One region of the Aerococcus vaginalis genome, then DNA from elsewhere that is predicted to be linked to it. Evidence: predicted binding sites of a transcription regulator. Region 1 holds the regulator's gene; the other holds the start of a gene.
What was found. Region 1 encodes NrdR, which represses ribonucleotide reductase genes. Its sites were predicted from a motif close to ACACNATATATNGTGT; they were not measured.

Region 1 (16,902 bases):
ACAATGAAAACGATCGCAAATTTTCTGTGAATACTCTGCACATATGGGATATCTGGAGAAAGATTGTCGTTATCGCGAAACATTATTGTCTCTTTCACAAATAAATCTTAATTTTTTTGATAAAATAATTAAAAAATGTGAAAATCCTATAGCGAGTAGACATAAAACGTGATAGAATAAGTCAGTAAACGTCAGTCAAGTAACCTAAAAAAGGGGTGGACTTCGATGGTTGAACTCTATTCTTCACCAAGCTGTACATCATGCCGTAAAGCAAAGGCGTGGTTAGAAGAAAATGATATCCCATATCACGAACATAATATTTTTGCCAATCCGTTATCTGAAGAAGAAATCAAAGATATCTTGAAAATGACGGAGAATGGTACTGAAGAAATTATCTCCACGCGCTCCAAAGCTTTTAAAGATCTCGGTATCAATATCGATGAGTTGAAACTCGATGAATTGATCGCCCTCATCCAAAACGACAGTGCGTTGCTCAGACGTCCAATTATTATGGATGATAAACGTCTTCAGATCGGCTACAACGAAGATGAAATTCGTCGTTTCCTGCCGCGTGAAGTACGTACGCTTAATCTCGAAGAAGCGTTGCGCCAACTCGCTTAACATCAAAACCCAAGGCCTACAGATAGTTTATCCGTGCTTTGGGTTTTCTTATACCCTTTTTAACGGTTGCGATGCGTCAATCGTTTACTCTTGGCGCATTTTAGAGTACACTGAATACGAGTAATCGAGGTGAGAGCTATGGAAATGGAATACATCAATGAAAATACGTTGCGTGTCTTCATCGATGCCGACGATCTCGCAGAGCGTGGTGTTTCGATTATGGATTTGCTGCAGAACCGCAGCGAAGTTGAACATTTCTTTATGTCTATTCTAGAAGAAGCGGATGTATCGAATAAGTTCCAACAGAGCGACTCCGTCACGTTCCAAGTCATGCCGAAAAGAGGCGGTTTAGACTTGTACATTAGTAAAGCGCAAGATAATAGTGATGATAGTAAACAACAAATTGAAGAATTGCTGAAAGCCATCACCGCCAACGACGATATTGATATCGACGCGTTGGATATCGACGATGGTAGTAGTAAGAAGAAAAAAGAAGTCTTTCCATATCATGAATACGCCAATACGATTGTCACCACGTTTGAATTTAATTCACTCGACGATCTAATTAATGTCTCTCAGGATACGGATATGACGGACTACGGGATCACCTACGAAGTTTATCACTACAACGATCACTTCTACCTGGTTGCCTATTTCGATGCGATGACTTTTGACGTTTATAACGTGAAAAATGTCGGCTACTATATTCTCGAATTCGCGAACATCTCACCATTTAATGAGAATGTTCTGCATGAACACGGTGAATTAATCTTCAAAAATCATTCACTCATCCCGCTGCGAGATATTTTTGAATAACACATACGAACGAAGAAAAGAGCTGCCCGACCACAGGTATTGTGGTTTGGCAGCTCTTTCTTCTTGCTTTACTGCAATGGGTTATTTCAAAATATCTGTTAATTCTTCTGCCGTCGTGTCACCGAAGTAATGGTTGATATCAATGTTGTCCAATGCTTCTCTGATTGCGGCGGCAGTGTATGGAATACCTTTGAGGTGTTCTTCCACATCTTTGATCTCCCCTAATCCGAAGAAATCGCCGTAGATCTTGATATGATCGATATGCTGGTTCGCAATATCGAGATGGAATTCAACCTGTCCCGCACCCGTACGCGCTTCCTTCACAAGTTGGTAATTTGGATTCTTACCGTAGTTCCAGTCAAAACTTCCGGTAAATTCATCATGGATCGCTTTGATCTGTTCCCAGTCGTCATCATCCAATACGTACTCTTTCACATCTTTGACATCATCGACATCGAAAATGTTCAAGAGCAGCGCTTCGCGGAAGTCTTCAATCGTCATGTCTTGATTTTCTTCTGGAAGATACGGCTTGATGTTCGTCACACGTTTTCTAACGGATTGAATCCCTTTTGAAGTGAGTTTTTCTTTCTTCGGAACTAAAGCATCCGTCGTGACATCCACATCCACATCAAACATTAATGTTCCATGCGCTGTCATACGGCCGTCTTTTGAATACATCGCATTCCCTGAGAACTTCTGGCCGTTAATCATCAGATCATTGCGCCCTTTCAGTTCTGCCCCATCGACACCCATCTTGTGCAAGGCGTCGATCACCGGCTGCGTAAATTTCTCGAAGCGACGGAAAGAGAGTCCATCATCTTTCGTGATAAAGCAGAAACAAATATTGCCGTAGTCGTGGTAAACCGCCCCACCACCGGATTTGCGGCGGACAACGTCGATCCCATGCTCATCCACATAATCCTGATTGATCTCCGCACGGGTATTTTGGTTCTTACCAATAATAATCGCCGGTTTATTGATATAGAACAGGAGGATCGGTTCATCCAACTTTACTTCTTCAACCAGGTGATACTCAATGGCCAAATTCCACTCTGCATCATAAATCTCATCACCGTGATATTGATTTTTAACGTAATACATCCTTAAAGGCCTCCATCCTTTGAATCATTCGGAGCTATTGTAACATAAAGCGTTCACAGCTATATAAAATTTTACATATCCCCTCGAAATATACAAACAATTAAAAACCAAACTCCTTTACTAATCAATGCTAAGCGTTTACAATCGACAACTGGGGTCCGAATATTTTACAAATAGAAAGGAGGCTAACAATGAAACATAAACATTCGATTTTATCGTTACTTTTTGTAGCCATTTTGATCGTCGGCTGTGGCCGCGCGGGCTCTGATGCTGAGAATATGGAACATTTTGTGGTCGGTGCCAGTGGCGATTTTGATCGTGAAATCTGGGAAGACATCGGTAAACGTTTGGAACCTCAAGGGGTCGATCTCGAAGTCAAAAAATTCAGCGACTTCGTTCAACCAGATATCGCACTGGATGAAGGTGATATCGATGCGAACTCCTACCAATATTCATCATTCCTACTCAATAACGCGATGAATCACGATCTCGATTTGACTGCAATCGCCTATGCACAGATCACTCCGCTCGGTATCTGGGCACCGAAGAGTCAGCCGCTCGATAGCTTAGCAGATGTGCCAGAAGGCGGAAAAATGGCGATTGCTAACGATCCTGTCAACTTAAATCACGAATTGCGCGTGATCCAAAATATTGGTTTGATTACGCTCACACCAGATGAGGGACAACTCTACACGTTGGAGGATATTACTGAAAATCCGAAGAATCTTGAATTCAAAGCGATGGATTCATCTTCAATGATGAGTTTTGTCGATGATGTGGATATCTTTATTACTTGGGGCAGTCTCGCCGGTCTCTCTGACTATCAACCGAGCGATGCCCTATTTATCGAGGATCCAGAAACTTTGAGTAATGATTTCAAACTTGTCTTTGCGGTACGCACTGAAGATAAGGACGATCCACTCGTTCAAAAAGTTCTCAAAGAATATCAGACGGAAGCTACAGCTGAAGCGATGGATCGTGTCACGGATGGCAAATTCGTTCCAGGATGGAATAAAGATGATATCGAAGGCGATAATCAGATTGCCTATGACTATTATCAAAAACTAAAAACAGAAGCTGAGAATAAAAAATAATTGATGAAGGAAGGCTTAAAATCATGAAACGTCGGTATTTTTTATTACCACTTTTAGTGCTTGTACTCGTACTCGTCAGTTGTAGTCAAATCCCTTCTGCCGATGATACAACGTCAAATGGGGAACCTGAAAAGTTTACCGTCGGAGCGAGTGGTGACTTTGACTTTGAAATTTGGCGTGATGTCGCGAAACGTCTCGAGCCACAAGGCGTTGATTTAGAAGTTAAGAAATTCAGCGACTTCATCCAACCAGATATCGCACTCGCCGAGGGTGCGATCGATGCGAATACTTATCAATACCCACCATTCTTATTAGATACCACCACCAACCACGAGTTGGATCTCGTACCGATCGCTTATGCCCAGATCACGCCGATTGGTATCTGGACACCGAAGAGCAAAGACAACATCCAGAGTCTCGACGATCTGCCAGATGGGACATCAGTCGCTATCGGTAACGACCCTGTCAACTTGAATCACGAGCTACGTATCTTTGAACAAATCGGTTTGATTGAATTAACCGAAGACGAAGGTCAGCTTTATACTCAGGACGATATCACAAGTAATCCGCACAATCTTGAATTCAAAGAAGTGGATACCTCTTCTATGATGAGTCTGATCGATGATGTCGATCTCTTCATTACCGGCGCGAGCGTTGCCGGCAGAAGCGACTATGAACCGTCCGATGCATTATTCATCGAAGATCCAAAAGATATCCCAGATGAATTCAAATTAGTGTTTGCGGTACGTGCTGATGATAAAGATGATCCCCTCGTTCAAAAAGTATTAAACGAATACCAGAGCGATGCGACAGCAGAAGCAATGGATCGTATTACGAATGGTAAATTCTTGCCAGGTTGGAACAAAGACGATGTTGAAGGTGACAACGAGAAAGCTTACAATTACTTCCAAGAATTGAAAAAAGAACAAGCTGAATTAGAATAGTCTATTCACTCATCTGATCAGTGTTGGAAGGAAAGTTAGCTGCATGAAATCAAAACGCTTGTTTTCGATTATTTTATTGTTTCTACTATTGTTGGTCGGTTGTACCGATCAGCAACAAACGTTCGAACAATCACGCGAAATATTTACGGTCGGTGTCAATAGCGACTTCAACCGTGATGTTTGGCGTGACGTCGGTGAACGACTCAAGAAGCAGAATATCGATCTCGAAATCAAGATGTTTAGCGATTACGTGCAGCCGGATATTGCCGTGGATGAAGGTGCCGTTGATGCGGTCACCTATCAATACTCACCGTTCCTGCTCGATACCATTATGAATCATGATCTAGCGGTAGTTCCTATCGGCTATGCGCAGATCACCCCACTCGGTATCTGGGCACCGAAAAGTAAACCACTCAATCAATTGGCGGATGTCCCAACTGGTGGTATCGTGGCGATCGGCAATGATCCTGTCAACATGGATCACCAATTACGTACCTTCGCTGATCTCAATATGATCACATTAGCATCTGGCGACCACAAACTGTACACGATTGATGATATTACCGAAAATCCGCATCGTCTCACCTTCAAACCGATCGATACGCATCGATGATGAGCTATGTGGATGATGTCGATCTATTCATCAACGGTGCGAGTGTCGCTGGTACGGCGAACTATGAACCCGACGAAGCGTTGTTCATCGAGGATCCAAAAACGGTTCCCGATGACTTCAAACTCGTCTTTGCCGTTAGTGAATCTGAAAAGAACATCCCACTCGTCCAAAAAGTACGTGCTGAGTATCAGACGGAAGCGACAGCCAAAGCGATGGCGCGTGTCACTAATGGTAAATTCGTCCCAGGTTGGGATCCGAATAACCTCGACGCTGACAATCAACGCGCCTATGATCACTTTCAAGAGTTAAAGAAAAATTATCATAAATAATGCCCCAAATAAAAAGCTGTATCTCAACGTTGCAACGTTAGATACAGCTTTTCGTATTTATGAGTTAAAGCGTCGGTTGATAGAAGTCACCGCGCGCTTCAAAGAATGCGGCACAGGCGAGTAACCAGTCTTCATGGCCTTTCGGTGCAGTGACTTGAAGACCGATCGGGAGGCCATCCGCATTCTGACCAATCGGAATACTGATGGATGGATGTCCCGTCACGTTATAGATCCAACTATAGGATGTGAGACGCTGCGAGGTATTGTACATCTCAAATCGCGTACGTGATTTATCTTCATCAGATAACTCCTCATAGTGTCGCATGCGTTCTTTGAGGTCTTCACTTTCATGGATATCATCACGAAGTGGTGATGACATACTCGTCGTCGGCTGGAAATAGAGGTCGTGATCTTCAAAGAATTGTGCCATCGACCAAGCCGCTTGATCCCACAATGCGATCCCATGTTCCAAACTATAATTAGGCAGTGACAAACCGTAATGGTATATCGCCCAGGTAAACGGCTCGATGTCATCGAGTGTTACACTGCGTCCCAGTGCTTGTTCGAAGCTGTGAATCATGCCGAGTGTATCGACACCATTCATCTCCATATAACTTTGATACAGTGGCTCCTGATCGATCGCAGGTACCGCCTCTTCGACTGTCATGCCATTCTTTAAACATGCAGCTGTAGCTTTTTCGAGCAACGCCGTCACCTCAGGCGCATCCTCACTGACGAAAGGATTATAGCTAGAATAAGCAATACGGAGATCTTTGAAATCATGTTTTGCTTGCTGGATATCAGATTCAGTCAGTGACGACACATGAAATGGTGAGGCTTCCTGTTCGGTCTGTAGTGCTAGTAAGAGACGCTCTGTATCACGTACACTGCGTGTCACTGCAAAGTGGATGGATGCACCGCCCCAGCCACGCCAGGAGTCCGGCCCCATCGCCGTACGCCCGCGTGTCGGTTTCAGACCTAATAACCCTGTATATGATGCGGGCACACGAATCGAACCTCCCGCATCACTCGCTGAAGCAACGGGCACCATCCCACTCATTACCGCCGCACTCGCACCACCGGAAGAACCGCCCGGTGTATGATCAGGCGCAATCGGTAGCTTCGCATCGCCATGTAACATCGAATCCGTCTGTGTCTTGAACCCGAACTCTGGCACATTCGTCACACCGACAATGATGAAGCCGGCATCGCGTAATGACTGTACGAAAAAATCCGTATGCTTGCTGATATTATCTTTGGTGATGCGAGACCCGTTCGTTAATGGCGTACCTTCGAGATGCTGATTGAGATCTTTGATGAGAATCGGCACCCCCGCAAACGGTGCACTGAAATCAGTCAGCGCTCGCGCCTCACGCAATGCTTCCTCTTTTCGTACATATACAACAGCATTGGAACGCTGGTTTTCGCGTTCGATGACATCGAGTGCCAGTTGTACGGCTTCAACCGGTGTTAATTTGCCCTGCTTAATGGCTTCACTGACTGCCGTCGCATCGCTAAAATCATTAAAACCCTTCAATACAAAATCCTCCAGTTAACGAAAAAAAGGGATCAGCAATTGCTTGCCCATCCCAATGTTCTTTCTAATGTTCATAGTGCTCTGCGGCCTTATCAGATACCGCCTGCGCAATAAAGACAATAATCAAAATGATGAACGTACATACTAACGTGATGTCGATCTGATTACGTTGGTACCCACGAGTGATTGCTAAGTCACCAAGGCCCCCACCACCGACTGTACCGGCCATTGCGGAGAGACCGATCACATTCACAAAGGTCAAGGCGGAGATACGAATCAACCCTGGCACGGCTTCTTTCAGTAAGACACGGAAAATAATTTGTGAGGTCGATAACCCCATCGCTTCCGCCGCTTCGATCACACCGCTGTCGACTTCAACCAGCGTATTCTGTACGGTTCGTGCATAGAATGGTATCGTTCCGACAACCATTGGCACTATAACCGCTGTTGTACCGATCGACGTACCGACGATGAAACGTGTCACGCTCACCAATAATGCAATTAAAATAACAAATGGAATCGAGCGGAAAATATTCACGAGTTTGTCCAGTACACTATAGACCACTGGCTTGGGGCGTAATCCTCCCGGCATCCAGATCGTTAATAATACACCGACAATAATCCCTAACGTAAAAGCCACAATACAGGTAAGTACCGTCATATAGAGTGTCTCTAGTGTCGATTGACCAATCACATCGAGACTTTCCATCACATTAGGTAGTAATGTTTCTAAAAAATCCATTAGTGCTTACCTCCATTCGTTACTTGATGCGTAGTGAGATGAATATCTTTAGACTTAATATATTCAAGCGCGGCCTTGATATGTTCAGCGTCACCATCCAGCGTCACAAGCAATGTGCCCACTGGCGTATTCTGGATAACCTCGACATTCCCGAATAGAATGGAGGTGTAGACGTGATAATGTTCCACAAGCTGCGCGACGAGCGGATCACCTGAAGTATTTCCCACAAATTCTAAACGGTACACCGGCTGCCCTTCATGTAGGCCGTAAATCTCTGGTGAATGCAGGACGTCTTCGATCCCTTTTTCGGCTGGGTTGGCAGAGGCAATAAAGTCGCGCGTCAAGGGTTCCTTCGATTCCGCAAAAATCTGTAACACGGTTCCCTGCTCAACCACATGCCCGTTTTCCATGATAGCCACGCGATCACAGATCTGTTTAATCACGTTCATTTCATGCGTAATGATCACGATGGTAATACCGAGTCGTTCGTTCACAGACTTCAATAGTTCAAGAATTTGAGCGGTCGTTTTCGGATCCAACGCACTCGTTGCTTCGTCACAGAGTAATACGTTCGGATCATTTGCCAATGCACGAGCGATCGAAACACGCTGTTTTTGTCCACCGGATAGTTGCGATGGATAGGCATCTTTTCGTTCACTAAGGCCGACCAAGTCGATCAGTTCATCAACTTTCTGATTAATTTCTGTTTTACTTAAACCGGACTTTCTGAGTGGGAACGCCACATTCTGAGCGACAGTGAGCGAGCGCATGAGGTTAAAGTGTTGGAAAATCATGCCAATTTTTTTGCGTTTTTCGCGCAACGCCTTTTCAGATAGCAATTGAATATCCTCACCATTTACGGTCACTGTCCCTGATGTTGTTTTTTGTAGCTGATTGATTGTACGAACCAATGTACTCTTACCAGCCCCAGAATAACCGACAACCCCAAAAATTTCACCTTTTTCAACATGGAGCGTCACATCATTAACTGCCACGACTTTTTGGCCATTGGTACCATCAAATTCAACTGAAACGTGGTCTAAATCAATCATTGGCTCCCTCCTCTCTCAAATAACAGTACTTATTATAAGGGGTATATACTGTCTAAACATTGCGATTTTTGAACAGTAGTGATCAGTATAGTCGATCATACACCATTCCGGTTCATGTCAAACCACGCTAAGTATACTAAACATACACTGAAATCACTAACTTACCGCTTTCACATATTAAAAATAAAAAAAAGCTGCACAATGACTGCTCATCGTACAGCTTCTCAATATTATCGTTTAAATTAGCTTAAAGCCGCTTTTGCTTGTTCAACGATTGCTTTGAATCCAGCAGCATCGCTAACTGCTAATTCAGCTAACATCTTACGGTTGATTTCGATGTTTGCTTTCTTCAAGCCGTTCATCAATTGGCTGTAGCTGATACCTTCTTGGCGAGCTGCAGCATTGATACGTGCAATCCATAAACGACGGAAGTCGCGTTTACGTTGACGACGGTCGCGGTATGCGTACATATGCGACTTCATTACTTGTTGTTTTGCTGTTTTGTAAAGTTTTGATTTAGCGCCGAAGTAACCTTTTGAAAGTTTTAGGTATTTCTTACGACGACGACGAGTGACTGTTCCACCTTTAACACGAGCCATTAAATTTCCTCCTCTTCAGATAATCCTGATTAGTGCGTATCGAGCATTTGTTTAATACGACGCATATCTGTTGCGTGTACTAATGCTGGTTGTTTGTGCTGACGACGTTGTTTCTTAGTCTTACCGTGGAAACGGTGACTACGTTCGGAGTGGCTGCGTTTTAATTTACCAGTTCCTGTTTTTTTGAAACGTTTTGCTGATGCGCGGTGTGTTTTTTGTTTTGGCATTTTCAATCCTCCTGATTTCGTTATTTATCATCTTTTGGTGCGAGCATCAACTGCATAGAACGACCTTCCATGCGTGGTTGTTGTTCGACCTGGGCTACATCGGACATTTCTTCAGCGAAACGCTGTAAGACTTCGCGCCCGAGATCTTTATGCGTGATCGCACGTCCCTTGAAACGAATGGAAACTTTAACTTTGTCACCTTTCTTGATGAACTTGTTACCTTGACGTAATTTCGTCTGTAAGTCGTTCTCATCAATTGCTGGACTCAAGCGAATTTCCTTCGTTTGTTGAGTCTTCTGATTCTTACGCTGTTCACGCTCTTTACGCTGTTGTTCGTAACGGTATTTACCGTAGTCCATAATACGCGCAACAGGTGGCTTAGCACTTGGTGAAACCAATACTAAGTCTAAATTAGCATCTTCTGCTTTACGCAAAGCATCATCTGTTGCCATTACACCTAATTGATCGCCATTTGGATCAATAACACGAACCTCACGCGAACGAATGTCCTCGTTAATAATCATCCCTTTTGCGATAATTAACACCTCCACATTGTTAATTGATAGACGTCCATATAGCCACTAAAAAACGGGCTTGCATGCACAAACCCGTCTTGAATATCGTCACAATGTTTCCATACGAAAACAACTGATAATATCAACCCGAGGACGTATCTTGTCAACTCAGGTGAGAAACGGGGTTTCTGCTTCTTTTCTCACAGAGAATATCATACTATCGAAATGCCCGCCTGTCAATAACTAATTAAGCCTTTTTGCGGCTCTTGTTCGCGATATCTTCTTCGATCAAGTTCAAGAAATCTTCCCAAGGCATGGTTTCCGTTTTCTTCGAACCGTAACGACGAACATTAACCGTACCATCAGCGATTTCGTTGTCACCGAAGACCAATTGGTAAGGAATCTTCTTCGTCTGTGCTTCACGAATCTTGTATCCCATTTTTTCGTTACGGTCATCGACTTCGACACGAATACCATGGATACGCAATTCGTTGCGAGCCTCAAACGCATGATCGCCGTGTGCTTCGTCATTAACTGGAATAATCACAGCCTGTTCAGGTGCCAACCACGTTGGGAATGCACCCTTGTATTCTTCGATCAAGTAGGCAACAAAACGTTCCATCGTGGAGACAACCCCACGGTGAATCATGATTGGACGGTGGGTATCCTGACCGTCTTCACCAACATAAGTAAGGTCGAATTTTTCAGGCATTAAGAAGTCCATCTGAATGGTAGAGAGCGTTTCGTCGTTACCCAAAGCAGTCTTCACCTGAACGTCTAATTTAGGACCGTAGAAAGCTGCTTCACCTTCTGCTTCGTAGTAGTCCAAGCCCATGCGATCCATAGCACCTTTTAATTGACCCTGTGCTTTTTCCCACATTTCGTCATCATCGTAGTATTTTTCTTTGTCTTCTGGATCACGGTAGCTGAGACGGAAGCTGTAGTCTTTGATACCGAAGTCTTCGTAAACATCCAAAATCATCTGTAATACACTGATGAATTCGTCTTCTAATTGATCTGGGCGAACGAACAAGTGCGAGTCGTTCAAGGTCATTTCACGTACACGTTGCAAACCGGATAATGAACCGGATTTTTCGTAACGGTGCTGCATACCGAGTTCAGCCACACGGAACGGTAAATCACGGTAAGAACGTTTGTGGTGTTTAAAGACCTGAATGTGGTGTGGACAGTTCATCGGACGCAATACCAATTCTTCACCATCACCCATGTCCATTGGCGGGAACATGTCATCGCGGTAGTGATCCCAGTGTCCGGATGTCTTGTAGAGATCCGTATTCGCCATCACTGGTGAGTAAACGTGTAGGTAGCCGTTTTCGACTTCGCGGTCAACGATGTAGCGTTCGACTTCACGACGAATCGTTGCTCCTGCTGGCAACCAGAATGGGAGCCCCTGACCGACTTTTGGTGAAATCATGAAGAGATCGAGCTCTTTACCAATCTTACGGTGGTCACGTTCTTTCGCTTCTTCACGACGTTTGAGATCGGCTTTCAAATCGTTTTCGTTGAAGAAAGCTGTACCGTACACACGTTGCATCATGGCACGGTCAGAGTCACCACGCCAGTATGCACCAGCAAGAGACAATAACTTGAAGTGTTTCAAGTAACCCGTAGACGGCACGTGTCCACCGCGGCAGAGGTCGGTAAATTCACCTTGGCTGTAAACCGTGATCTTTTCGTCTTTTGGTAGGTCTTCGATTAATTCGATCTTATATGGATCGTCCTTAAACATTTCTTTGGCTTCATCAAAAGAAACTTCATGCCCTTCGATTGGGAAATCTTCCTTCACGATCTTTTGCATTTCTTCTTCGATACGTGGTAAATCTTCTTCAGTCACCTGATGTCCAGAGCCGTTATCCGTATCGTAGTAGAAACCATCTTCGATCGCAGGTCCTACCCCAAAGTGAATGTTTGGGAACAGACGGCGCAATGCCTGTGCTAATAAGTGCGCACCGGAGTGACGTAGAATACGCAATGCTTCATCCTTAGTTGCATCGTTTTTTGGATCGATCAACGCGATCTTACCGTCATGCGCAAGCGGTTCGTCCAAACCTTTGAGTTCGCCGTCTAATTCATAGGCAACGACGCGTTTTGCCAAACTGTTACTGATGGATTTCGCAACGTCACGACCAGTGATGCCGTCGTCAAACGTCTTTTCATTGTTATCTGGGAATACTACCTTAACCATCACAATTCCTCCTCTATATAAAAAAAGTCCCTTTTCGATGACTCGAAAAGGGACGATAACTTTCAATCTAATACCGTGGTTCCACCCAATTTATACGCTAAAACAATAATTAGCGTACACTCATTACACGTGATATCGGGCGCTCCCGTCCGACTTAGGTATGACATCATACGTTCGTCGAAAAGTCTAAGAAGTGGTGACACCGCAATCGTTCAAGCCTTTCACCTACCGCTTGTCTCTGTTAAATGATTGCGATTAAATCTTCTATTATTGACTAACTACTCGTAGTATAATCGTTCACTTGCTGAAATGCAATAGGACAGTAGCTAAGAAATTAGTCGTGGCGGCGATTTTTACCGCTCATTTCAACTTCTTTGGCGAAATAACGAATACGCTCCATGAGACGTTTCGCTTTTACAGATTCCTCACCATTCTTCGTATGGACGAAGTGATCCTCTAACTGTTCAAAATTAAGGTTGGAGGTGAACAGTGTAATGCGATGCGCACTCATCCGCGCTTGGAGAATCACACCGAGAATATCATCACGCACCCAGGGGGTATTGTTCTCGGCACCAATATCATCGAGCGCGAGCACTTCGCAGTTGATCAATTCGTCAAGATGTTCCTGCACCTTATTATCATTGATGCTATTACGCAGATTGGTCACTAATTGTGGAAAATGCACCAGCGTCGTCTTAATTCCCTGATCCGCAAAAGCATTCGCAATCGCACCCATTAAGTAGGTCTTTCCGATACCGAAATTGCCGTAGATGTAGGGGGATTGAACGAATGGATCGCTTTGATTTGAATCTTTCTTCGCTGCAAGATATCTATCTTTAAACTTTATCGCTTCAATTAAAGCATTCTGACGTTCCACTTCCGTCGTATCAAAGTTCTCAAACGTCGCCTCATGAAGGTCTTTCGGCAGATCAATCAAGGTAATCGCCTGATAGCGTTCCTTCGCCTTCTGCTTATTTTGGAACTCTTTGGTCGGTTCATACTTCACCGTAATCGCATTCGCATCCATCACGAGTTTCGGCGTATAGTTCGGCATTTTGAGCGGTTTATGTTCCTTGGCACGGCGCTTTTCACTCACAAACTCATAGAGCTTGGACATACTGCGATTCATAATTTCACGACTCAATTCGTCCTTATGTTCATTGAAAAATTGGCGGACTTCAGGATCGTTGATGACTTCCTTTCGCAATAATTCACGACGCTCAGAAGGATTGATGTCATGCAAGCGCAAGGTATCCTGTTTGTTCGAAAGTACGTCTCCTACATTTTTCATGCTCATCGCTCCCCTTTGTCTTTATTGAGTAATCGCTGAATTTCATCACTGCGATCTTTCAGTCGTTTATCTGCTTTTTTTGTCGTTGATTGATCGTCTTTCATCCAATCCGGTATCATTTCTTTATAGTTATTGTTTTTGTGATAACGACGCTTCTTTTGAGACTGGCGTTCGTTGCGCTGCGCGAGATAATACAGTGCCGCTTCCGGCGTATTGATGTTTTGTTTGAGCCAGTCATTCTCCGTACGCTCCATCGTATTTTGAATTAGCGTTGGTTTATCCATTTCAATCAGATAATAATACGCCATCACATTGATAACAGCAGAAGATAAGCCATCACGCGCCACCATATCCGTTAATATCTGACGTTCACTCTTCGTCAAATAACCGTTACGTGATTCTTTCAGGTATGAGACAAAATCAATCACCGAATACTCACGCGCTTCTTTAGCCAATTCGCGCTGATCAACCGTTAACTTTTCTAAAATCTTGGGGTCATTCGTATTCGATTGTAAAGCGGCTGTCGTTGCTTGATTCTTCTTAGAAGGCAGCGAATCATAAGCTTTTTGTTGCAGCTTATCGGTGTCGATTTGCTGCCGATTGAAATCCATCGCACGATACGTCAGACGCGCCAGATCCATTTCATCATAGCCGTAGAGATCGTGAAGCACTGTCGCCAATTCCAACACCTTGTCTGTCAGCGCTCGTTCAGGAATATGCCGCTGCATCAAAGTTTGCTTGTACAGCCAAACATCGAACTGATCACCGATAACGATGGGCGCATTAGGTTCCTTTTGTGCCGTTCCTAGGATAAATGATTGACCATTCGACAAATCCGGCATCGCATCCGCTTCTTCCGGCGAAAAGCGATACACATCTCGAAACGAGTACGTCTGTGCTTGCCAATCGTCATGGCTCGCTGATGGCCAGGATACCGAGAACGAATCACGCAGTTGTTTAAAGCGTTTCTCGCCGACCTCGCGATACAGTAACGTTGATAGTACAGCATCTTCAAAGAAAACTTGTGGCGTGACGGGCGCACTGAGTTCATAGAGCCACTGCGGGTCTTGGTAAGCGTCTTTGCGATGATAGACGCCAAGCAACCCAATCCCCTCTAAATGCGCACGCGCTGTCACATAGGTACGCGCCGACCAGACAAATGTATCCGTAATATCCGTATGACGGATGACAGCTGATTTGAACTGTTTCGTTGGTAAAAGTTGGTATAGGCCATGGAACAAGGCGTAGGACTGACTACCGATGATTGGCAGGTACAAACGCGCTAACGTCGTCCAATCAAGATCTGTGAGCCAATCTGTCTGCTTTACCTGTAAGGTGTCGGTCAGTTTTAAATTTTCCCAGGGTGGCTGCCCCATATACTATCCCGTCCTCTCATTTTGCTCATTCATCGTAGTGCAATTCGATTTGTCCTTCTGTCTCGTTTTTCTGTTTTTCCTTGAGCTGTTTAATCTCATCGAGGAATACAGAGGCATCCTTGAAATCGCGGTACACACTCGCATAGCGAATATAAGCAATTTCATCGACTTTCGGCAGGCGATCCATCACCATCTCACCGATTTCACGCGATGGAATTTCTGCCTCACCCGTTTGTTCCAACTCAAACTCGATATCCTGAACTAAGCCTTCCAATTGTTCCACAGATACCGGGCGTTTCTCACACGAGCGCACCAACCCACGCAGTAATTTTTCGCGCGAAAACTCCTGACGATTACCGTCTTTTTTAATCACAAGCAACGGCTGACGCTCCAGACGCTCAAATGTCGTAAAACGGTAATCACATTTCGGGCAGACACGCCGACGACGAATGGCGGTATCCTTATCGATTGGGCGACTATCAATCACCTTCGTCCCCTTCTCTTGACAATTTGGACATCTCACCACATTCACCTCCAAAACTCAGTTTGTATTCCCTTTAATTATCCCTTTTTAAGCTTGTAAGTGCAAGTTTTATCGAATGAAAAAGGCACCGCAATCACGCAGTGCCTGAGGAGGACTAAATAAAATAATCATTACCATCCTTGACCATAAATCACTTGATTCTCAAGTTTCCCAAGTGAAAGTTCTTCAAAAATTTGTTCCAAGATGGTCAATGCTCGATCTAATTCATCATCGGTAATTACCAATGGCGGTTGAAAGCGTAAAACATTATCTGATATTACTGTTATTAACACACCTAAATCATACGCACGATTTGCAATTTTAAGTGCTACTTCGTGATCCCTTACTTTTTTCTCTTTATCTGAGACGATATCAATACCTATAGACAGTCCTTTGCCACGTACATCACCGATAAATTCATATTGTTTTTGACTTTTTCGTAGACGTTCAACTACCCGTTCACCTTTGCGTGTTGTTTCAGACAAAATCTTTTCGTCTTCAATGGTTTTAATTAATGCCAAAGAAGCTTCGCAGGCAATTGGATTACCTGCTGCACTAAAGCTATGCGCTGGACTCTTCAAAGCCAACATAATTTCTTTACGCCCTACAATGGCAGATAGTGGCATACCATTCGCAAGAGACTTTCCGAAAGCGATAAGATCAGGTTCAAAACCAAAATGTTCTGGTGATGTCCAAGTCCCAGTACGTCCCATTCCCTGCTGTACATCATCGACAGCGAGAACAATACCATATTCATTACAAATCTCTCTTAGTCGCTCGAAGTAATGTGGTACTGGTTGTAGCAAACCACCATCGCCTTGAATCGTCTCAACATTAATCATTGCTACTGTTTCCGGTGGGCAAATTGTCTCAAAGAGTTCAAATAATGGAGATAAATATTCATCTACCGCCTGAGACTGTTCAGCGCCAAACATTCCACGATACTGATCTGGATACGGAATATGGTAGACTTCTGCAACACCTGGACCAATTTTTTCATTCATGGTTGGTGAGATAGCTGACATTGCTAGCGCGCCATATGTTGCACCGTGATACGCGCGACTGAAGGTAATAATTTTCTGACGACCAGTATATGCACGAGCAAATTTCATCATTCCATCATTCGCATCGGATCCTGATAGACCAAACGTCGCTAATTTATCAAAATCACCTGGAACAATAGATACTAATTTTTCTGCTAAATTAGCTGCACTCTCTTGGTAAGTGTATGCTGGTAGGTAATGAACCAATTGCTCTGCTTGCTTCTTAATCGCTTCAACGACGCGTTCTGGTGTAGCACCTAAGTTCAACGCCGC
Region 2 (15,545 bases), 410 kb from region 1:
AAATTTGATGTATTTTGCGCAGATTTTCAGTAGCGCGCTCGGGACAGTTTCAGTATTAGCTGTGTTATTATTGGCTGGACTGATGGTGTTCTCAGGTGCGCTATCCGTCGGGATGATGATTTCTGTGATGCAGTTGACTTCAAGTTTGGTCGCGCCAGTGATTCAGTTGTCGAATACCAAGGCGATATACGAATCTTCACGTCCGATCTTCAATAGTTTCCACTTCGATCAGGAGTACGAATTCAAAGCACCTGAAAAATTACCAAATGGGGACTTAGAAGTTAAGGATATTCACTTTGCGTATGATGAAGGCCCAGAACTCTTCGACGGCTTTACGAAGACCTTCGAACAGGGTAAGAAATACTTGATTCGTGGAGAATCGGGACGTGGAAAATCGACACTTGCAGGGATTATCGCTGGTGAAATTGAACCTGATCAGGGCGGCGTTTATTTCAGTGGCACGAAGATGAATCGCGAGAACATTAAGAATAGGAATATTGGGTACCAGAACCAAGCGAATAAAATCTTTACGGGAACGGTATTTGAAAATATTAACTTCTATCGTGGTTATGATCGCGACACCATTCAAGCGATGCGTGATAGCGTCCACTTGAAACCTGGAATTGATAAAACCGTTGAATTGAACCATGGTTTATCTGGTGGTGAGAAGACGCTGGTTGCCGTGTCTAGAGCTTTGATGGAATCACGCGACGTTATGATCTTCGACGAACCGACAACCGGTTTGAATGATGAATTATCAGAAATGATTACGAAGCGTATTCTTAACTTACCATCAACTGTCATCATGATTTCTCATATCAGTGATGATGAGTTCTCATCCCAATTCGACGAAGTCATTACATTAAAATAATTAGAATGAAAAGTGCTGTTAGTCAGCACTTTTTTTATGCGTTTTATAAATATTAAGAAAATTATAGACAAACAAAATATTTTTACATACAATAAATACATATAACGAATATATAGAATTGAGGGAGATACAATGAGCGAAACATTGGATCCAAAAACAATTGATTGGGATAGTTTAGGTTTTGACTATGTCAAAACAGACTATCGTTTCATCTCACGTTGGAAGGATGGCGAATGGGATGACGGTCAATTAACAAAAGATAGCCAAATCACACTGTCAGAAGCAGCAACGGTCATTCATTACGGTCAACACTGTTTCGAAGGATTAAAAGCCTATCGAACCAAGGATGGGGACATTCAATTATTCCGTCCAAATTTGAATGCTGAACGTATGGCAGAAAGTGCTGAACGTTTATTGATGCCTGCATTTCCTGAAGATAAGTTCATCGACGCAGTGAAAGCTGTGGTTCGTGCTAATCATGAATGGGTGCCGCCTTATGGGTCAGGTGCTTCTTTATACATTAGACCGTTTATGATTGGTGCAGGGGAAGAGTTAGGGTTACATCCAGCATCAGAGTATATCTTCGCGATTTACTGTTCCCCAGTCGGTCCTTACTTCAAAGGTGGTATGACACCAACACGCTTTATTGTGACTGAATACGATCGTGCTGCACCGCGTGGAACGGGCGCAAACAAGGTCGGCGGTAACTACGGTGCGAGCCTATTGCCGGGTGAGGAAGCCCACGCAGCAGGATTCAGTGATGCGTTGTATCTCGATGCAGCAACGCATACGAAGATTGAAGAGGTCGGTGCTGCTAACTTCTTCGCAATCACAAAGGATAACCAATTTATTACACCGAAATCACCATCAATTCTACCAAGTATTACGAAACGAAGCCTACTCGAATTAGCTGAAAAACGATTGGGGTTAGACGTCGCAGAAACCGATGTTTATATCGATCAGATTGATGAATTTGTTGAGGCGGGTGCAATGGGCACAGCGGCGGTTATCTCACCAATTGCTGGGGTGCAGTATAAAGGAGAGTACCACCCATTCTATTCTGAAACAGAAGTAGGTCCAATCAGCAAACGTCTCTACGGTGAATTATATGGTATTCAGAACGGTGATGTGGAAGCACCTGAAGGCTGGATTTATCCCGTTGAATTAGATCATTAATCATCAACCATAAGCACTTGTGGTAGTCATATCTGCCGCAGGTGTTTTTATCTATGCAGAGAAAAGTGCACAAAAAAACGTGATGCGCAAACATCACGTTTCTCATTGTATAATAGAAATCGTTATCGTGGACTAAGCCAATTGTTGGAGTAAGTCTGGACGGAATCCAAAAAATGGCTCAATATCATCTGTAACGACAACTGGAAGAGATTGGAATCCCATTTCCTTTACTTCGTTCAATGCTTCCTCAGATGCTGTAACATCAGAATCTACGAAATCGATGTTGTTGTCCGTTAAGAATTTTTTAGTAAAGTTACATTGCATGCAACCTGGTTTTGAATAAACTTTGACCATGTCAAACGACCTCCTCTTGTATTACCGAAAGTTTTCAGACACAATATATAGTGCCTCAACTGATATATACAATATATAGCGGTCATGACTAAATGTCAAGCACAAAATAGAGTGGTTAGTCTCAGAATGGAGGAGAATCATTGTGGTAGAGCGAATACCCTGGGATCAATATTTTTTAGCACAGAGTCTAATGTTGTCATTGCGAAGTACGTGTGAACGTCTGATGGTGGGGGCGGTTATCGTTCGTGATAATCGGATTATTGCGGGTGGATATAACGGTTCTGTATCCGGTGACGAGCATTGTATCGATGTCGGTTGTTATGTTGAAGATGGTCACTGCATGCGCACGATTCACGCTGAAATGAATGCCTTGTTGCAATGCGCAAAATTTGGCGCTTCAACTGATGGCGCTGAGATTTATGTTACACATCGTCCATGCCTGCAATGTACCAAGAGTTTGCTTCAAGCAGGTATTCAACGGATTACTTACCTCTATGACTATCATAATCATCCGTATGCCGAGAAATTGCTCAAACAACAGCGGGTGACGATTCAAAAAGGTGAAATTCCTGAGAATTTTTTCCAGATGTTTGAACAGATGCATAGCGCCAATGTGAAAAAAGAACTGGCAGAGCAGCAAGTAAGTAATAAACAGGATGAGCGTGACACTAAATGAAAAAGGAACCGTTAACACTAGTGCATTTTAAACAATGGCTCCCTGTACGTCCTGAGAACAGCTATAAAGGGGATTATGGTCGGGCACTGCTGATTGGTGGCAATCGACAAATGGGTGGTGCAGTACAAATGAATGCGCAAGCTGCCGTGTACGCAGGTTGTGGGCTCGTTACAGTAGCTAGTGATAAAGCTAACTTACCAGCAGTTCACGCCTCGCTTCCTGAGACGATGTTTATTGACTGGGATGATACTGAAGCGTTAGAACACGCGATTTATCAAAGCGAGATTATTGCGATCGGTTCTGGAATGACCCAGTCAGAGCAATGTTACTTTGATATTTTGATGGATACGTTATCAGAAGCGATGAGGCTTCAAACTTTAATTATCGATGCCGGGGCCATTCAAATGTATGGCGAGGTAATTAAAAAACGACCAGATCTTTTTATCGATCGACAGTTGAACATCGTCCTCACGCCACATTTGGGTGAATGGCGACAATTAACAGAGGGAAGCGTGGATAGCCGAGATCCAAAAGCTATTCAACGTTTTGTCGATCAGAGTCATGCGATTGTGGCACTCAAAGGCGCACCTACGCGGATATTTGCTCCAGACAAAGGGACCTATTATGAGAATATATACGGTAATCCAGGACAGGCTATCGGAGGTATGGGTGATACATTAGTCGGTGTCATTGTTGCGATGGTCGGTGTGATTGATGAACCATTTCATGCGGTGGCAGCGGGTGTATTACTACATAGTTATACAGCTGACCGTATCTATGATTCGCAGGCAATTGTGGTACCGACACGATTAGCACATGAATTACCACGGGCACTTAAACAAATTATTAAATAATTAGGAGTGAATGCTTTCGTCAGACGAGAGCATTTTTTGTTTGACGAATTTACACTGTAAGTGCAACGAATGCACAAAAAAAGAACCGCTACGAGAGCAGTTCTCTAATGCTTCTTAATTGAGATCTTCCTGTGCACGTGGTAATAATTGACCAAAATCTGTGTAGTAGGATGGATAAGCGAGATAGACAGTGATAACTGCTGAAATGGTAGCGACTGCCATCATCGCGAAGTAGAACATGATCTGATACATGATCGCTTCTTTCGGGAAGTTACCAACGAATAGAATGCCCGTCATCAATCCAGGTAAGATAACTAAACCGACTGTTTTGGTAGTATCAATTTGTGGTTGCAAACTGTTACGAATGGAATCGCGAATCACATTTTTTGAAGCTTGCTTGGTCGAAGCACCGAGCGCTAACTTTTCATTAATTTGCTGACGCTGGTTATCGATCGTCTGTGCCAAGTTAGTAAAACTGAGACCTGTGATGTTCATAGCTACACCAATCAACATACCATTCATTGGAATAACTTGGTTTGGCACGTAAACCATCGCATCGGTTAATACCAAGATAGCGAGGGATACGATACTACTACCGAAGACGGAAAGCATAGCAATTGCGAAGTGGCGTTTGATACCCTTGCCACGTTTTTGTGCTGTCCAGGCAGCGTTGATATCCATGATACCGACAATTACCGTCGTCAGTAACCAATTATCGACCTGGAAAACGAATATCAACAAGTAACCGACAATGGTTAGCTGTAGTGACATGCGGAAGATAGCAATCAAAATGTCCTTAATCAGTCCGAGGTCTTCTTTCCAGGAAATGATTAGGGAAATGACAACCAGTGAAAAAGTTGCCAGTAGGGACCAAAGATTAATCGTCATTGTTTCAGCCATTTACGGTTACCTCACTTTCCTCAGATGTTTTTGCTTCAGTTGATGCATCCAAAGCGGCATCATCTTCATCAAAATCAGGTACGGCACCTTCAGTGACTGTAATTGATCCGTCGCCATTGACCATGATCGTTTGTTTTGGATCAGTAATTTCTATCGCATGGTGCGCGATCCAAATTAGCGTTGTACCATTTTGATCGGCAAAATCTTGCAGAACTTTTTCTACAGCACGCTGATTTTTCTTGTCCAAAGCGGATGTAATTTCATCGAGCAATAACACTTGTGATGGGATGACAAGTGAACGGATCAACCCAACACGTTGACGTTCACCACCAGATAATGTGGAGATATCGGTATCGAGTGAAATGTTTTCCATGTTGAGTGCACGCATGAGATGATCAATCGCTTCGTCGTCGACCGCTTGCCCTCTAATCTCAAACGGGAAGTAGAGGTTTTCGCGAACGGTATGTCCAAATAATTGTGGGGTCTGCGTGACATAGGCGACACGCTGTCTAAGTTCACGATAATCGTAATCATAGAGCGGTTTGCCTTCGAATGTAATTTCCCCATCATCAAAACGTTGTAAGCCACAGAGAATTTTTAGTAGGATACTTTTACCACTACCGGAGTGCCCTTTAAGCGCTGTGTGCTGTCCCTGAGCAATGGAAAAATCGACATGATCATAGATCGTATGCTTGCCGAAGGTGAGACTCAGGTCTTTGACATTAAAAAGTTCTTTCATACCATGCGCTTCCTTTCTTTCTATTTATTTAGAACAATTCTATTTTAACAAAGTATACACAAAATACAATTAATCACTCGGATAAATACTATTTTCAGTGATTACCATATTTACTGATTGATCGTGTTTTTCGATCGGAATCTCAGAAACCATGAGTTCATCGAAATAGGGTAGGATCGAAAATGCTGAATACTTTGTCAACCAACGATCATAGAAACCACCGCCGTGCCCGAGACGCTGTCCGCTATGTGTACAGGTCACACACGGGACGATGACGATATCTACAGTGTGACTATCTATAATGTTATCAGGCGTAGCAATAGGTTCTTTGATATTAAAACTTCCGTACTGCCAACCGTCGTCCCTTTCCGGATAGGTACAAAGTATCATCTGATGTGATTTGATATCGCTGACCGGTAATACGACATGTTTTTGATGTTTTCTGGCAGACTGTATCAATGAAGCCGTATCGAATTCATATTCCAATGAATGAAACATAAAAATTGTTTTAGCTTCTTTCCAAGCAGATGATTCAAGAATTCTCTGAGTAATTTTTTTATTTGCTTTTTGATAATAGTCCGCAGATAATTGTGTTCGCTTGTTCAAAATCTGTTGTCGCAATATTTTTTTAGTCTCGTGAATGTTAGTCATAAAAACGCTCTCCTTAATCATTGTTCAGTGTATCAAAGGGCGTTGCGAGTGTCAGTGATCACGTGATACAAAAGAACGATCATGAAATAAAACAGTGCACAATGTACTATATCTAGTGGAGATATCGATTGTGAACTACTAAATATAGTTGACCGGTTATAAATGCGCTGATAGAATAAACACCAAGGGATGCCACTCATTATATATTAGTGAGTGGCAATACGTATGTTTATGGGAGGAGATCATTGTGTTACTCGTCTACATGTCCATTGTTGGCAATACACGGCGTTTTATCGAAAAGCTAGAGATGCCGAGTTTGGAGATTACTGAAGAGAACTGTTTTACAGAAGTCCATGAGCCATATATTATTGTGATTCCAACGTATGATATTGAAACCACAGATCCGATGAACGATTTTATTGAGACGGGTGCTAATCAGTCACTTTGTCGCGGTATCATTGGTGGCGGTAATCGTAATTTTGGTAAAGATTTATTCTGCTATACAGCGCAGGATATTGCTTTAGATTACGATGTGCCAGTTTTACATCGTTTCGAATTCATGGGATCATCAAATGACGTTAAAAAGGTAAAGGAGATTGTCAGACAAATTGAAAACACCGAAGCCACAGAAGCCTGATGAAATGACTTACTTCAAGCTGAATAATGAATTAAATATTCCGGTTGACAATAAAATACCGTTAGAAAAAGACAAGGAAGCGGTTCGCGCGTACTTCTTGGAACATGTGAATCCGAATACGGTCTTTTTTTATACCATTGAAGAAAAGATTAATTATTTATTAGATAATGACTACATCGAAGAAGAATTTATCAACAAGTATGACCGCCAGTTCGTTTACGATTTATTGCAGTCTACTTACGATAAAAAGTTCCGCTTCAAATCATTCATGGGTGCGCATAAATTCTATTCACAGTATGCACTGAAGACAGATGATGGCAAGCGTTATCTTGAACGTTACGAAGATCGTATAGTTTTCAATGCGTTATATTTCGCAGATGGTGATGAGAAACTAGCGACACAATTACGTGATGAAATGATTACGCAACGTTTCCAACCAGCGACACCAACATTCTTGAATGCTGGACGTAAGCGTCGGGGGGAAATGGTTAGTTGTTTCCTAGTACAGATGACAGATGATATGAACTCGATCGGACGTACCATTAACTCCGCGTTGCAGTTGTCTAAACGTGGTGGTGGTGTTGGTATTAACTTGAGCAACTTACGTGAATCTGGCGCACCAATTAAGAAAATCGCGAATGCCGCATCAGGTATCGTACCAGTCATGAAGTTATTTGAGGATTCGTTCAGCTATGCTAATCAATTAGGTCAACGTAATGGCGCAGGGGTTGTGTACTTGAACGCCTTCCATCCAGATGTCGTTAACTTCTTATCAACGAAGAAGGAAAACGCAGACGAGAAAATACGTGTCAAGACGTTATCCCTCGGTCTCGTTGTACCAGATAAATTCTATGAATTAGTTGCTAACGATGATGTGATGTATCTCTTTAGTCCGTATGATGTCGAACGTATTTACGGTAAGCCGTTCTCATACGTCAATATCACCGAAGAATACGAAAATATGGTCAACAATCCAGAGATCAAGAAATACCGCATCCAAGCGCGTGAATTGGAGAATGAAATTAGTCGTCTCCAGCAAGAATCTGGATACCCATACATCATTAATATTGATACGGTAAATGAAGCTAATCCAATCGATGGGACAGTGGTAATGTCTAATTTGTGTTCTGAAATTTTACAGACACAGACACCATCCACACTGAACGATCGTCAAGAATATGAAGTATTAGGGCGAGACATTAGTTGTAACTTAGGTTCAACGAATATGGTGAATATGGTACAAAGCCCTGATTTCGCAAAATCTATTGAAACATCAGTTCGCGCATTGACTTATGTTACAGATCACACGTCAATCGGTGCTGTACCATCCATCGAAAATGGTAATAAGTTGTCTCACTCTATCGGCCTCGGTGCGATGGGCTTGCATACCTTATTTGCACTTAATGAAATTCATTACGGATCTGATGAATCGATCGAGTTAACGGAAGCATACTTCTATGCGATGAACTACTGGTCACTCGTTGCTTCCAACAAAATCGCGGCAGAACGTAATGAAACATTCTACGACTTTGAAAACTCAGACTACGCTTCTGGTGAATACTTCGATCAAATGATTGAGGATATTCCAGAAATCACCTCTGATAAAGTCAAAGAAGTTTTGAAGAATGTGCCGTTGCCAACTGCTGAAGATTGGGAAGCGTTGAAGAAAGATGTTCAAGCACATGGGCTATACCATGCGTATCGTTTAGCTGTTGCACCGACTGGTAGCATCAGTTATGTCAATGAAACGAGCTCATCATTACAGCCGATCATTCGTCTAATTGAAGAACGTCAAGAGAAGAAAACGGGTAAGACTTACTATCCAGCGCCATATCTCTCAAACAAGACGATGCCGTACTATCAATCAGCCTATGACTTAGATATGCGTAAAGTCATTGATATTTATGCAGCTGCTCAGCGTTACGTTGATCAAGGAATGTCCATGACATTATTCATGCGTTCAGATATTCCAGAAGGATTGTATCCATGGAAGCAACCTGGAGAAACCAAGATGGATACGCGTGACTTAAATATCTTGCGTAACTATGCATGGAATCAGGGCGTGAAATCTATCTACTACATCCGTACCTTCACTGATGACGGTGATGAAGTCGGTAGTAACTACTGTGAGAGTTGTTCAATTTAATAGCTAAGCCATAAAAGGAGGAATTGTGCAGTGGATAAACCAAATAAAAAATTTCTGGAATTAAATGCTGAAGAAAAGGCTGCGCGCATTGATCAATGGAAGCGCGGACAATACAAGGCAATTAACTGGAACAATATTGAAGATGATATTGATAAACAAACTTGGGAAAAATTAACAAGTCAGTTCTGGTTGGATACACGCATCCCAGTATCTAACGACTTAGATGACTGGCGCATGCTATCAACAGAAGAGCGTCGTGTGGTCGATTTAGCGTTCGGTGGATTGACACTCTTAGATACTTTACAGTCGCAAGATGCGCTGAACATTTTGCGTCGTGATCACCGCTCGCCACAGGAAATCGGTGTCTACAACAATATCGAGTTTATGGAAACTGTCCATGCCAAATCGTACTCAACGATTTTCATTACGTTGAACTCAACGTCACGTATTAACGAGATTTTTGACTGGACGGATACGTATGAGAATTTGCAATATAAGGCGAACCGTATCAATGATATCTATCAGAACGGTTCAGCACTTCAGGCAAAAGCTGCTAACGTAATGTTAGAAACGTTCTTGTTCTATTCTGGGTTCTTCGCACCGTTGTGGTATCTCGGTAACAACAAATTGGAAAATGTAGCTGAAATTATTAAATTAATTATTCGTGACGAATCTGTTCATGGCACGTATATCGGCTACAAATTCCAGAAAGGGTATCTCGCATTAAGTGATAAAGAACGTGAGCAGATGAAACAGTGGGTCTTCAATACTGTTTACGAATTGTATGAAAATGAAGAGAAGTATGCACGATACATTTACGGCGAAGTCGGCTGGACAGATGAAGTGTTGACATTCTCTCGTTACAATGCGAATAAGGCTTTACAAAATCTTGGTTTTGATCCATTGTTCCCAGATACAGCGGAAGATGTTAACCCGATTGTTATGAATGGTATTTCAACGGGTACATCTAACCACGATTTCTTCTCTCAGGTTGGTAACGGATACTTGCTCGGTAATGTATCTGCGATGGCTGATGAAGACTACTCGACGTGGTCGATGTCTCAACGTAAAGAACAGCGTATGGCTTATCGCAAACGTAAAGCAGAAGAACGTGCGAAGAAAAATCACAAATAATCAATATACAAAAAAAGCAGGCGCCAAAACGACGCCTGTTTTTTTGTGTTAAGAAGAAGTTGTTTTTAATGAATAATCAGCACGTTCGTCTCTGCATGCATTAAGACATATTCAGAGACGGAACCGAGGATTAAACGTTTGACGCTACCTTTACCGGAAGCACCAATCACAATCATATCCACTTTATTCGTCTGTGCGAATTTTAGGATTTCTAAACGTGGATCACCATCAATCACATGAGTCGTCATGGTGATATCGCGATTGTCATCATATTTCGCAGCGATTGGACGGAGAAAATCTTCCGCATCTTGATGTAATTGATCGTGGAAATCTTGGAAATTGTAAGCTTTACTGTAGAATCCAAAGTTTTCAGTAACTGTTAACAAATCAAGATTGCTTTCCCACGCTTTACCGAGTGAGATACCAAGTCGTAGTGCGCGTTTTGATGGTTCAGATGCGTCGGAAGGGATGAGTATTTTCTTCGTAGCTTCTGGACTATGTCGAACAAGCAATACCGGGACAGGGGAGTGTCGTGCAACAAATTGGGCTACTGAGCCAACAACGACACGTTTGAAGGCACCTTTACCTGTCGCACCCATTACGACCATTTGATAATCGCCTTCATTAAGGAGATTGAGAATACCTTGACGTGCATCGCCAAATAGAATCTTATCTTCCGTTTCAATGTCAGGATAGATTTCCAGCGCACGTTTTTGGAAATCTTTTAGCAATTGCTCGCGTGCTTTGATCAGCGCATCACGTTCATCAGTAGTTAAAATATGCGCTAAACTTTCGTTTTCTCGAATAACGTTGAGAAAGATCAGCGATGCATCACAGGCTTTTGCTAAATGGGCGGCTTGTTCGCATGCATTAGCTGCTTGTTTTGAATCATCAATGGGCACTAAGATTTTATGAATAGTATCTAACATTGGAATCCCCTCCTATTCTTTAGGCTTAGTATACCAAATATATAAACCGCTTACAATATGTTTTCATCAGATTGATCGATTAAAAGAGTCCCGATAGCGGTTTAATTTTTGGTACAATGGACACAACGTATAGATACAAATTGAGGAGGATACCACCATGCAGGAAGGCACAACAATTTATTTTGTACGACACGGACGCACATTTCTTAATAAATATCATTGCATGCAAGGATGGTCAGATACACCATTGACCCCTGAAGGCGAAGAGGGCGTCATTCAAGCAGGTAAAGAAATGGCCAACTTATCTTTTGATGCGGTGTATACGAGTGACTTATCGCGTACCATGCGTACAGCGAAGTTATTATTGCAGGAAAATCGTGCAACGGATCCTAACATTAGGATTACGCAAATGCCAGAATTCCGCGAAGTTTTCTTTGGTAGCTTCGAGGGTAAGGACGATGTGTGGACATATGACTATGTCGCGAAGAAAAATGGTTATGAAAGTGCGGATGATATGCGCGCACAACTTAATCACGCGCAAATCGTTAATGCGATTCACCGTGCTGATCCATACCACGATGCAGAGACATTTAGTAACTTCTGGCATCGTGTGGAAAGTGGATTAATTCAGTTGATTCAACGTCATCGTGTGAATGAAGATAAAATTTTAGTTGTTTGTCACGGTGCCTGCATCAAATATATCCTCGAAAATATCATTCCAGAGCCGAATATCTCTAATAATTTACCAAATGCTGCGGTGTCTAAAGTGCGTTACCACGATGGTCAATTCCATTTAGACTACTTTGCGAAAATAAATAATTTTTTACCTGAAGGTTAGAATTATCTCATCACTCACGCATAATTGTAGAATATGCTATAGTAACTATACATCGATAAAGAGAGGATGCTTGTAATGATTGAAACAGTATTTACAGTTTACTGGGAAAATAAACGTGATGAAGTACGTAAAAAACATGGTACATTCAACACTGAAGAAGACGCAATGAACGGCATCAAAGCCTGGTGGGAACTTCAAAAAGAAGAATACGATCAAATTAAAACAGAACGTACGAATTCCGGTGCGCTAGAAATTCAATATCTCTCCCATGATAGTAACTACGTTTACCGTATTGAAGAAGAACCAAACGAAGGTACTTTGCCACCAACAACTTACAAATTGCGCTCTGAAAAAGAAATTCAAGCATTGCGTAAGAAAAATGATTTAGATGATGATTATTACTTATTCGACGAATTGGCAGAACCATACCGTGATCGTTTGATTGTTGCGATGAATGATAGTAACAAGGCGAGAAAATATGCCTACGATCAACGTGGTCGTATCATCAAAGAATTAGATTTGTAATTTTAATGAATCATACAATTAAAAAAGGACGTCTGAGAACGTCCTTTTTTGTGTTTTAGATCATATCGATAATTAGTTCAAAGATACCCAGTCGCCATCATTTGCGAAGATGATACGTTCAGCCAAGTTCGTCGAGTAATCGGCAATACGCTCGAGGTTAGCGGCAATGAACAAGTACTGTACACCGCTGCGCGTTAATTCAGGGTCATCCTTAATGGCTTGAATCGTGCAATCAGTAATATTCTTGTAGTAGCTGTCGATCATATCATCGTGATGCGCAATAACACGAGCATCATCAGCATCCATTTCAAGCAATGTTTTAACGAGTGCTTCTACCATATGAGAGACTTCGCTACCCATAGTTTGTAATTCTTTCTCGATCTTTTCATCCTGTTTGTGGTGGTTGATCGTTAGGCTAGCTTTACTGATGGAAACTGCGTGATCACCAATACGTTCCAAGTCGGCACTGGCTTTCAAGTAAGAAATTAATAAACGTAATTCGTAGGCTACAGGGGATTGCAGACCAACTGTACGGTGAAATTCCTGTTCGATATTCTTTTCGAGACGGTTAATTTCAATGTCACCAGTAATGACACTTTCAGCGAGTTGTGCATTATGTTTAGTTAGCGCCGTCATGGTGTCATTAATTGCTTCAGTCGTTTTATCTCCCATTTTAGAGAGGGTATCCGTCATATGTTCGATTTCTTTTTTAAATTGAACGCGTAATTCAGTTTTCATCAGCAGTCCTCCTACGTTATCATTAACAATCAATTCTTAATTCATATAATAATGTATCTTATGATTGGCTTCAACTGAACATTCACTTTCAGCGCTAATTATTGCAAAAAATTAAGAATTATTTTATGTTAAATATACAGAAAATTAAGAACAGGAGATGCGTGTGTATGACAAATGAAGAAGCACTAGAATTACTTAAAAAAGTTATTAATGTTGAAACTGTTGATGGTAATGAACGAAAAGTCGCAAAAATGTTAGCAGAAGTATTCGAAGCGCATGATATTCCTACTAAAGTTGTACCATTCACCGATGATCCTGATCGCGCACAATTAATCGCAACCATTGAAGGTAGCGAACCAGGTAAAACGATTGCGTTATCTGGACACATGGACGTTGTACCAGTAACCAAGAAAGCTTGGAAATATGAGCCATTTAACGCTATTGAAGATGATGGCATATTGTACGGTCGTGGTGCTGCCGATATGAAATCTGGTTTAATTGCACAAGTTGCATCATTGATCAATTTGAAAGAATCCGGTATTCCTTTCAAGGGAACGATTAAATTTATCGGCACCGATGCAGAAGAGGTTGGCCTTTTAGGTGCTTATGACCTTTCAGATAAAGGTTATGCTGATGGTATCGATGCTATGATTATTGGTGAGCAAACGAGTATGCATATCGCCCGCGCTAATAAAGGGGTCTTTGACTTCAAGATTCGTACAAGTGGTAAAGCAGCACATAGTTCTTCGCCAGAGTCCGGTGTCAATGCTATTGATAACTTATTATTGGCATTGAAAGCGATTAAAGAGAAATTAGAGATTACAGATGTTGAAGATGACATCTTAGGCAAAGCATCTATCAGTTTGAACCAAATTTCTGGTGGTGTCAGCAACAACGTAGTGCCTGATGAAGCTGAAGCTTTCATTGATATTCGTACTGTCGCTGGTCAAGACTCAGAAGTTTTACGTGAACGGATCAAAGCAATTCTTGACGAATTGAAAAAATTACATGATGGCTTCGACTATGAATATGAACAGGTGTACGATATTTTAGCTGTCGCAACACCTGATGATGATCCGTTGCTCGCGTCGACGCAAAAAGCGATGGCTAACCATGGATATGACGATGAGTTACTCTTTGTTAAAGGTGGAACGGATGCTTCTGCTTTCCGTACCGCTAACAAAGACTTCGGTATGGTGATTGTTGGCCCAGGTAACGCATTGAGTGCGCACCAGACGGACGAAAATGTTAAGGTTGAAGACTACTACAACGCTATTGAAGTATATCAAGAAATCGTCAAAGATTACTTAGGCATGGAAGAATAATCGATCGTTTGAATGAATACGTCAGCGAATAGCTGGCGTATTTTTTATTTGTAAATATACGATATATTCTTGCTCAATAAAGGTTAGAAAGGTATGATACGCAATAGAGTATTTGTATAGCGAAGGAGCGAGCTTATGATGGCGAGTTTGGAGACAAAATTTGTAGGTAAAACGTTTGAAAATCCATTCATGAACGCATCAGGTGTTCATTGTATGTCAGCTGAAGAATTAGATGAGTTAGCTGAATCAGCAGCAGGCACATTCATTATGAAGAGCGCAACGGCTGCAGCGCGTGAAGGTAATCCGACACCACGCTATCAAGATATCCCATACGGCAGTATTAACTCAATGGGGCTTCCAAATCATGGTGTGGACTTCTATTTGGATTATGCATCTAAATATCAGACAGCATACCCGGAAGCTGCACCAATTTTTTGCTCCATCTCAGGTATGGGAGGAGAAGAAAGCTTAGCCATTTTAGATAAAGTCGAAAAAAGTGATTTTGCTGGGATCACGGAATTAAACTTATCTTGTCCTAACGTGGTGGGTAAACCTCAGATTGCCTATGATTTTGAGACGACAGAACAGCTGCTCGACCAAGTGTTTGAAAAATTCACCAAACCGCTCGGGGTAAAGTTGCCGCCTTACTTTGATTTAGTGCACTTTGATCAAATGGCTGAAATTTTGAACAAATATTCAATCAAATATATTAACAGTATCAATAGTATTGGTAATGCATTATTCATTGATCCAATGACAGAAACAGTCGTCATTAAACCGAAAAAGGGATTTGGCGGTCTCAGTGACGAGTATGTTAAACCAACCGCGCTCGCTAACGTCCATGCGTTCTATCTTCGATTAAAATCTGATATTCAAATTATTGGGACAGGTGGTATTCAAACAGGACAAGATGCCTTGAACATCTATTAGCAGGCGCTTCCATGCTTCAGATTGGAACAGCGCTGCATCAAGAAGGGACAGAAATCTTCGCACGTGTGATTGATGAATTAGAAACCATTATGAGTGAAAAAGGCTATCAATCCATTGATGAC

Region 2: a site for NrdR is predicted at 2,440-2,455, ahead of nrdH (glutaredoxin-like protein NrdH). Genes of this name have one in related genera too.

What each region holds. Positions count from the first base shown of each region.
Region 1 covers NZ_JBSMYC010000001.1:21,115-38,016, reverse strand. The annotation lists gene spxA (transcriptional regulator SpxA) at 226-621, shown strand; gene ACWOEX_RS00195 (adaptor protein MecA) at 760-1,437, shown strand; gene ACWOEX_RS00190 (lipoate--protein ligase) at 1,519-2,538, opposite strand; gene ACWOEX_RS00185 (MetQ/NlpA family ABC transporter substrate-binding protein) at 2,730-3,632, shown strand; gene ACWOEX_RS00180 (MetQ/NlpA family ABC transporter substrate-binding protein) at 3,656-4,576, shown strand; gene ACWOEX_RS00175 (MetQ/NlpA family ABC transporter substrate-binding protein) at 4,620-5,189, shown strand; gene ACWOEX_RS00170 (hypothetical protein) at 5,186-5,518, shown strand; gene ACWOEX_RS00165 (amidase family protein) at 5,583-7,055, opposite strand; gene ACWOEX_RS00160 (methionine ABC transporter permease) at 7,120-7,797, opposite strand; gene ACWOEX_RS00155 (methionine ABC transporter ATP-binding protein) at 7,797-8,849, opposite strand; gene rplT (50S ribosomal protein L20) at 9,092-9,448, opposite strand; gene rpmI (50S ribosomal protein L35) at 9,478-9,675, opposite strand; gene infC (translation initiation factor IF-3) at 9,696-10,199, opposite strand; gene thrS (threonine--tRNA ligase) at 10,438-12,396, opposite strand; gene dnaI (primosomal protein DnaI) at 12,731-13,687, opposite strand; gene ACWOEX_RS00125 (DnaD domain protein) at 13,690-15,063, opposite strand; gene nrdR (transcriptional regulator NrdR) at 15,089-15,586, opposite strand; gene ACWOEX_RS00115 (aspartate aminotransferase family protein) at 15,718-16,902, opposite strand, start outside.
Region 2 covers NZ_JBSMYC010000001.1:434,488-450,032, reverse strand. The annotation lists gene ACWOEX_RS02185 (ATP-binding cassette domain-containing protein) at 1-871, shown strand, start outside; gene ACWOEX_RS02180 (branched-chain amino acid aminotransferase) at 1,004-2,047, shown strand; gene nrdH (glutaredoxin-like protein NrdH) at 2,180-2,401, opposite strand; gene ACWOEX_RS02170 (ComE operon protein 2) at 2,541-3,077, shown strand; gene ACWOEX_RS02165 (NAD(P)H-hydrate dehydratase) at 3,074-3,931, shown strand; gene ACWOEX_RS02160 (ABC transporter permease) at 4,046-4,831, opposite strand; gene ACWOEX_RS02155 (ABC transporter ATP-binding protein) at 4,824-5,570, opposite strand; gene ACWOEX_RS02150 (5-formyltetrahydrofolate cyclo-ligase) at 5,640-6,221, opposite strand; gene nrdI (class Ib ribonucleoside-diphosphate reductase assembly flavoprotein NrdI) at 6,484-6,858, shown strand; gene nrdE (class 1b ribonucleoside-diphosphate reductase subunit alpha) at 6,863-9,004, shown strand; gene nrdF (class 1b ribonucleoside-diphosphate reductase subunit beta) at 9,092-10,138, shown strand; gene ACWOEX_RS02130 (universal stress protein) at 10,204-11,067, opposite strand; gene ACWOEX_RS02125 (histidine phosphatase family protein) at 11,225-11,905, shown strand; gene ACWOEX_RS02120 (hypothetical protein) at 11,981-12,430, shown strand; gene phoU (phosphate signaling complex protein PhoU) at 12,503-13,168, opposite strand; gene ACWOEX_RS02110 (ArgE/DapE family deacylase) at 13,336-14,493, shown strand; partial or broken gene ACWOEX_RS02105 (dihydroorotate oxidase) at 14,632-15,545, shown strand, end outside.